2 regions of the Empedobacter stercoris genome follow, and region 2 is predicted to be linked to the other one. Evidence: riboswitches for the same ligand, from Rfam matches in the RefSeq annotation. Region 2 holds a riboswitch; the other holds the start of a gene.
What was found. Region 2 has a riboswitch for S-adenosylmethionine ahead of NZD85_RS01105 (hypothetical protein). Riboswitches for the same ligand answer to the same signal wherever they lie in the genome.
Positions count from the first base shown of each region.

Region 1 (4,222 bases), 1.5 Mb from region 2:
TACGCTCCTGTCATTCCCATTTGTACTGGTGCGTGTGGAAAAACACCATAATAAGAATTCTCGTATACTTGCTTGTCTGGGAAAACATCAAAAAGATTATTTGCTCCAATTGTAAAGTTAAAATTCTTCGTGATATCAAATCCAATCGATGCATCTGTCACTACTTTTCCTGTATGTTCTTGCACACTTCCCCATGGATATCCATCCTTTGTCACTTTACCGAAATAGGTGTTACGCACCATAAAATTGAAACCTGAAATCGAATAATTCAATCCTAAAGTTGCTTTAGCTTTTGGACTCAACGATTCAATAATATTCACTTGATCTGGTCCAAAAAACTCTTCAGTCGGAATTGTTAAAGCTTCAGGGAAATGGTATCCCACAATTTTTGTCTCGTTAATATTTGCAGATAAACTTGTATTTAATTTTCCTCTACCCAAACGCGTATCATACGAAATCACTAAATCCAATCCCTTTGTTTCTGTGTCAATCGCATTCGTAAAAATACGTGCTGTTGCAACATTGTACTTTTCTAAAATAGGATCTGTGATATCAGAAGTCAAGACAATACGATCATCAACTCGGATAAAATATCCATCTAAAGTAATGAACAATTTTGAAGTCGGACGAAAAGTTAACCCTAAACTTGCATTGATTGATTTCTCTTCTTTTAATTGGTCTAATCCAATTTCTCTCGAAAGATCAGATTCATTTCGAATAATTCCTTTTGTAACTAAAACTTGATCTCCGTTATCATTTAAGAACAAATCTGTGTACGAATTACTGAAATATTTTTGTTGTAACGATGGCGCTTTAAATCCTGTAGAAACAGCTCCACGAACCGAATATCCTTTTGCATATTCATATCTTAAGGCTAATTTTCCATTAATTGTACTACCGAAATCTGAATAATTCTCAAAACGACCTGCTAAATCAGCAGTGAAATTTCCGAATTTTAATTCTCCATCCACATAAGCGGCAACAGAATGTCGATCTCCTTTTACTGCATTCAAAGGTGAAAATCCTACAAAAGATTCTGATCCAGAACCAGAATAAGATGCTTCATCTCCAGCTTCGATTTTATATTGTTCAAAACGGTACTCTCCTCCAAAAGCTAAACTAATGTTTTGATTGATTCGTTTTGAGAAATCTAAGTTTACCGTATTTTGTAAAAATTGATGTTTACCAGCATAAAAATCGGTTGGTGAATCAAGTCCTAATGATTGGTTGATTGAATTTTCTAAATCATATTTAAATGAATTTAACCCAAATGAATTGCTCAAGTCGATTTTCCATCCATCGTACGAATAACGTAATCCTGTCGAATTTGAATAATCATTCACATTTGATTTTAATGTCGCTTGAAATCCTGTTGGATAAATTTTCAACGCATCATCAGACAATTCGCTTGGTAATCTTCTAAATCCAAAACCTTCTCCTTGTCGCAACGAAACACCTCCGAAAGAATAAAAATCCAATCGATCATTAATTGCTGTTTCAGCATTCACAAAAAATTGTTGATTCTTGATTGCCGCATCACCAATTTGAAATCTAAAATCTTTTCTTGATAATCCTAAAGCGGCTATCTTCGCATCATCCGCAGCTCGTGCCGCATCTGGATCATCAGCGAAATCATATGCAAAATTATCTCCAAAAATATCTAAATTATGATCTTTCGAACGATTCGTTTTTTTACGTTCACTTACAACCGCAGAAAGCACAATCGAACCAGACTGACCTAATTTTGTGCCGAAACTACCATTAAAATTATACGTTTCACCATCGTTACGCGAAGTTTGTCCGTAAGTCAACGACGCATCACCTCCAGGTTTAGATTTCAGCACTATATTCACAACACCAGCAATTGCATCAGAACCATATTGCGCAGCTGCACCATCTCGTAAAACTTCAATCTTGTCGATAGCAGAAATTGGAATTGCACCTAAATCTGTTCCAACAGAACCATTCCCAACCGTGTTTTGATAATTAACCAACGATGTGGTATGACGTCTTTTTCCATTCACCAACACCAATACTTGATCTGGTCCCATTCCACGTAAAGTCACAGGATCAACGTGCTCTGTTCCGTCTGCAGAAGACTGTCGAACCGAATTGAAAGATGGTATAACGACGTTTAAGATATCATTTACACTCAACTGAGGCGAAGACGTTTTTAATTTTTCAACATCAATGATGTCGACTGGAACCGATGAATTAACAACTGTTCTTTCAGAAGCACGACCTCCGATTAAAATAACCTCGTTAAGATTTGTTTCTTCTTTTTCTACTTCTTGTGCAAAAAGAGTTGATGCGCAAATAAATGCGAATGAAGCAAGTAAAAATTTGTTTCTTTTCATTTTCAATTTTTCATAAAACTTTCAAGAAACCAACAGATAAAAGTGAAATACTTTTACTCATCTTTCCCTTTGATAGGTTGGATTTAGCACCTTAGATTATAAGTCATCTGGTTGCTAAGGTTTCATCGGGCCAATCCCTCCGCCTTTCTTGATAAGTTATGCAAAGGTAATGTTAAAAAACAAATTTGCAAACAAAACTCTATTAACTTTATAGAGTTATTTAATCAAATGAGAAATATCCAATTCTTGACTTTCTTCGAGATTCATCATCGCGTTGATTCGTTTGAATGAGGTGAAATTTTCTAAATCTCTTACTTTTATATTTTTCTCCATAATTTCTCCTGTTTGCAACAAAGCCTCTCGCATTGTACCTTTCAATAAACAAGAACGAGGCGTTACCCATTGCGATCCATCATAAAAAACGATATTCGAATAAATACAATCGGTAATATAATTTGATTTAACTAATACCAAATCATCTGTTTTTGATTCCTTTACATACTCATCGAAAAACCAGCGGTCCAAGTATTTGTAGGTATAATTTATTTTATTTTCAATTTCAAAAAGTTGAATGGTTTCAATTGGTTTGATTTGATACGGTAGAAATTCTACTGATTGAATTTCGCGGTCATACACTATTCTAACTTTATATTTTTCATCTGTTAAATCTTCAGGTAGTTGAATAATTTCTTCTAATACTATCGGATTAATTTCAGTAAAATTATCAGTTCGAGTACGATCAAATCTCGCTTGATGATATTCTAAATGGCGTAATTGTTTGTTTTCACAACAAATGGATTCAATAAATTGGAACATATACTTTTTGGATTAATTCTTCATATTCTGCTTTCGCTTTACTTTTTGCTGTGATTCCTCCTCCACTCTTGAAAATGAAATCGTTTTGATTATTTTCTATAAAACGAATCATCACTGCACTATCTAAATTTTCGCCATCGAAAACACCAAAAACTCCTGTATAAAAATTACGTTCGTACTTTTCAGCTTCTAAAATAATTTCAACGGTTTTCTTTTTAGGCGCCCCACAAATAGAGCCTGCGGGCAATAGTTGATCGAAAATTGTTCCCAAATTCTGGTAATAATCTTCCTTCAAGTCTCCTTTTATTTCAGAGCTTACTTGTAACAATGTTTTATCATTTGTTTTCAATTCTTCTATGTAGCGATAATCTGTCACCTCAACATTTTCGGAAACCAAACTCAAATCATTTCGGATTAAATCCACAATTGTAGCATGTTCGGCAGCTTCTTTTTCATCATCTAAAATCAATTGTTTAGCGTGTGGAATTGACGCATCAATTGTTCCTTTCATTGGATTTGAAAAAATTTTTTGATGTTCTATTTTCACAAAACGTTCGGGTGAAAAGCAAACAAAATCATTTTTATATTTCAGTTTATATTTCGCATCCGAAAAAGTATAAATTTCGTCTAATGATAAGTCTGTTTCGATTTTTGTAGGAAGCGTTAAATTCGTCAAATATGAATTTCCAAACAAAAGATTATCGTGCACATGTTTAAATTTTGGCAGATATTCATCGAAGGTAATTGGAAATTTTTTAAATTCGAAAGCCTTTTCAAAAGTTTTTTTTTGAGTACAGTTGATTTCAAATTTAATCTCTTCTGATAATTTATTCAACGGAACAATTTCTCCATTTTCTTTTAAAAAATCAATCATAAAAAAAAAGGGAACTTTTGCAGCTCCCAATTCATTCATTTTCGTAAAAATCGAATGCTTTGCTAACATTCGATAAAATTAATATTATTCTTGATTTGTACCAAGTAGATCAATTTCTGTTTTTTGATCATCTATTAATAAAAAATCTTTCACTAATAAATAGGCCATAATTTGA
Region 1 covers NZ_CP104209.1:1,693,083-1,697,304, forward strand. Annotated here, with positions in the region: gene NZD85_RS08030 (TonB-dependent receptor plug domain-containing protein) at 1-2,357, opposite strand, end outside; SAM riboswitch class I at 2,412-2,515, opposite strand; gene NZD85_RS08035 (aminotransferase class IV) at 2,574-3,173, opposite strand; gene NZD85_RS08040 (aminodeoxychorismate synthase component I) at 3,157-4,116, opposite strand; gene NZD85_RS08045 (hypothetical protein) at 4,132-4,222, opposite strand, start outside.
Region 1: linked by a shared signal. The riboswitch ahead of NZD85_RS08030 (TonB-dependent receptor plug domain-containing protein) and the one ahead of NZD85_RS01105 (hypothetical protein) in region 2 are both predicted to bind S-adenosylmethionine.

Region 2 (4,222 bases):
TTCATTCGCGTAAGTGGTTTCAACCTCTTTTTGTTGCCAGTTATGATACGTTGCGGCTATTTGCTCAATATCTTGTTCCGAAAACTGAATGAATTTCTTTTCAAACGGTTCTCCTTTTTGGCGTAAATCCATAAACAAGACTTCACCTTCACGGTTACGATAGTTTTTCACCCCATCGTTTACTTCTACGGTGCGTTCTGTTTTATTACGGTTCAAAATCCAAAGTGTTACCGAAATATCTGTAGAGTAAAACATCGCTCTTGGTAAAATCACAATCGCTTCAACCAAGTCGTTTTCAATAATTTGTTTACGGATTTTGTATTCTTCACCACCACCCGAAAGGGCGCCATTGGCTAAGATAAAACCAGCGACACCGTTTTGCGACAATTTCGAAATCATATTCAAAATCCACGCATAGTTGGCATTGGATTTTGGAGGAACTTCGTAACCCGTCCAACGCGGATCGTCTGTTAATTCGTTTTCAGCGCGCCAATCTTTTAAATTGAAGGGCGGATTTGCCATGATGTAATCGGCTTTCAATTCTTTGTGCTGATCGTCACCAAACGTATCGGCTGCTTTGTTTCCTAAATTGGCAGAAATCCCACGAATGGCTAAGTTCATTTTTGCCAGTTTAAACGTTGTATTCGTTAATTCTTGTCCGTAGATGGAAATATCTTTTTTGTTTCCTTGATGTTTCTCAATAAACTTCAACGATTGTACAAACATACCACCCGAACCACAAGAAGGGTCATAGATTTTTCCTTTGTAGGGTTCAATCATTTCGGCAATCAAGTTTACAATCGACTTTGGGGTATAGAATTCTCCTTTTCCCTTTCCTTCGGCAATGGCAAATTTGCTCAAGAAATATTCGTACACACGTCCCACAATATCTTGAGCTTCATCACGAAGCGTATCGATGTTGTTGATGGTATCCAACAAAGCCGAAAACTTAGATTGATCTAATCCCAATCGAGAGAAATAATTATCAGGTAATGCACCTTCCAATGATTTGTTGGTACGCTCTATGGTTTTAAGTGCCGTATCTACTTTAAGCGTAATATCTTCTTGTTTGGCGTTTTCAATAATGTAATCCCATCGCGATTCTTCAGGCAAATAGAATACATTTTCTGCCTGATAAAATTCTGGTATTTCTAAGAAGGCTTCTTTACCTTCTGCAATCAATTCTTCTCTGCGTTTGATGAATTTATCACTTGCAAATTTCAAGAAGATTAAACTCAATACCACGTGTTTATATTCTGAAGGTTCTATCGAACCACGTAATTTATTTGCTGCATCCCACAGGATTTCTTCTGTACTTTTGGTTTGTACTTTCTTCGCCATATTGTTATTCTGTACTAAAGTTGTAAATATACTAATCGTTTTACTGCTAATAAAATCATAACAAAAGATAATTACTTCCTATTAAGCCTATTTGTAATGATAATAACAAACATAAATATTCACAACGTCAAAATAAGTCGTTTGGATAATAAATGTATAACAAAGAGATAGAATAGGATAGAAGCTTTTGAAATAAAAAAGTATATTTATCAAAACTTAAATTGATGTGTCAAGTTTATTCTGATGTCACGTTTTGTACCTGTTCTGATTTTGAAATCGATCAAGTTCAATCATTAAAAAATTACTGGGTTTTGTATCGTTACAATGAAGCGTTAGACCTTGTAATTGTCGGCGAAATAATGTTAGATGATGTTATTAAAAAGTATAATCCAAATAATTTGGTTGAACTTGTACTAAAAAAACTAAATAACAATACGCTGTTTGATAAATCAATTGATTTTGAAGACAAAGATCGGTTGCAAGTTTCGATTGAATTGAATCAAGTAAACCTAAACTATGGGTTCGAATATGAAGCTAATAGTTGGTCAGAAATTGAATATGATTATTTTACTTGGGCGAATAGTTACGAAGAAAAAAATGGAGGAGAGGTAAAGCTTTACGAATTGTTATAAATTTATAAAATGAGCCGATTATTTATGCTAATCGGCTCATGTTTTTTAATAGTGTAATTTTTTTTCCTTTAGTAAAACCTTTTTCGCGAAAGAAATTGTATTTTCATTTTTAATGATTGAATAGTCAATTTCTCTTGATTCGAATTGATTAGTTAGTGCTTTTAGAAAGTGAGCTCGTGCAGCAACCCATCCAGTATTACCCACCTCTTTATTGAAGGAGTTAATTACTTCTTGATCTGAAAGTGAAATCAAGTTTTTTTCAAATTTTTCAGTTAAATTTTCCATTGTTTTGATACTTTAATTTATTAAACAGTATCAATCATTAAGAATAAAGGGAGTAACAATATTTTGACTGAACAGCCCTCATCGCTTTACCACCGTGGTTTGTTAAACTCGGTTGGTGTACCTTATGTACTCTTGATGATTGAATTATGATATAAAATTATTGATTATATATAAATTATCAAAATAGTTTATAGTTTTTTTTAATTCCTCTTATGCCTCACCAAATCGGTAACCACACCCAAAATAATGACAACATCTTCATCTTGTAATTGAATACAATTTTTGTATTTCGGATTTAGAGAAATCAATTGTTTGTTGATGTCATCATAACGTTTGAACGTGTATTCGGAATTGTTGACCGATACCACAATATCATCATGATGTCTGGGTTCGATATCAGATCGAATGATAAGTAAATCACCTTTCAGATATTCAGGATACATACTTTCGCCACCCACACGATTAAGATAAGTTGCTTCGGGATGATTCAGTAAAATTTCATCTAAACTAATATTATTTTGTACAAAATCAGCAGCAGGAGAGGGGAAACCTGCTGAAACATCACCAAAAAATTGAACAAATCGTTTTTCACCATCTGTTTTGATAGGGATATTGATTAACTCTTCTGAGAATTTCGGAACTTGAATAAAATGTACCATTTAATAAACATTTAAAATATCTGTAAATCTTGTTGTGTAGCAAGGTGACAATCGTTCTTGCTTCATTTTCCATTTTCTATGTATATCTTGAGAAGCTAATTTAAGCATATGATCGCCATAATTTGCATTTAATTGATCCATCACACTCATCAACGCTTTATGTTTTGGAGATTCTGTATGAAATAAATTCATCTGTGCTTGATTATCGGGCGTAATAGCGGAAACGATAACGCCAGCTTTTTTATAATCAGGAACTTTGCCTTCTGCAGGAACCAATTTATCCAATAAAAATAAAGCTGTTTTTGACAAAACGATACTCGAATTCGAATCAAAATCTAAGGTTGTACTTAATGAGTTTGAAACAAATGATTGCTTTTCATCAAAACGATTGGTCATCACAAAAACAGTAATAATGTTGCATTTTGATTGTTCTTTTCTAAGCTTTTCGGCACAAGAAACAGCAAAAGTAGAAACACGCTCTTTCAGATTTTCATAATCATTGATTGTTTTCTCAAAACTTCGAGTTGTGGCAATTGATTTTTTGCGTTGAACTTCATCTAATTTTAAAACGCTTTCGCCTAATAATTCTTTTTTCAAACGCAATTCGACGATGGAGAAATTTCGTTTGATGTATTCATCTTCAAGCAAGGTGAAATCATATGCATTACGACATCCGATATAAGATAAACGTTTAGCTAAACGTCGTCCAATTCCCCAAATATCCTCACATTTTAACCATTTTAAAGCTTTGTTTATTTTCTCTTTCGAATCAATCATATAAACGCCGTTATGATGTTTCGGAAATTTCTTCGCAATTCGATTTGCTACTTTAGCTAAAGCCTTTGTAGGAGCAATACCAATACAAACTGGAATTTTGGTAATGGTATATATTTTTTGTTTAATTTCTTGTGCACATTTCACCAAATCATAGTTATCAAAGCCTTTGAAAAGAAGAAAAGATTCATCAATCGAATAAATTTCAATATCAGGGCAATAGGATTTCAGAATAGTCATCACACGATTACTCATATCCGCATACAAAGCATAATTTGAAGAGAAAACATTGATTTTATTTAATCTAAAATTATTCTCGTATTCAAAAGCAGGAGCACCCATTGGAATTCCTAAATCTTTTGCTTCATTACTGCGTGCAATCACACAACCATCATTGTTAGAAAGTACCACAACTGGCTTTCCATTCAGCGTCGGATTGAATACTCGTTCGCACGAAGCATAAAAATTATTGCAGTCAACTAAAGCATACATCATGTTACAAAGTTGAGCAAATAAAGCGCTACAAGGTGT
Region 2 covers NZ_CP104209.1:230,788-235,009, forward strand. Annotated here, with positions in the region: gene NZD85_RS01095 (type I restriction-modification system subunit M) at 1-1,341, opposite strand, end outside; gene NZD85_RS01100 (hypothetical protein) at 1,566-1,973, shown strand; gene NZD85_RS01105 (hypothetical protein) at 2,019-2,258, opposite strand; SAM-I-IV-variant riboswitch at 2,308-2,402, opposite strand; gene NZD85_RS01110 (LexA family protein) at 2,459-2,917, opposite strand; gene NZD85_RS01115 (Y-family DNA polymerase) at 2,918-4,186, opposite strand.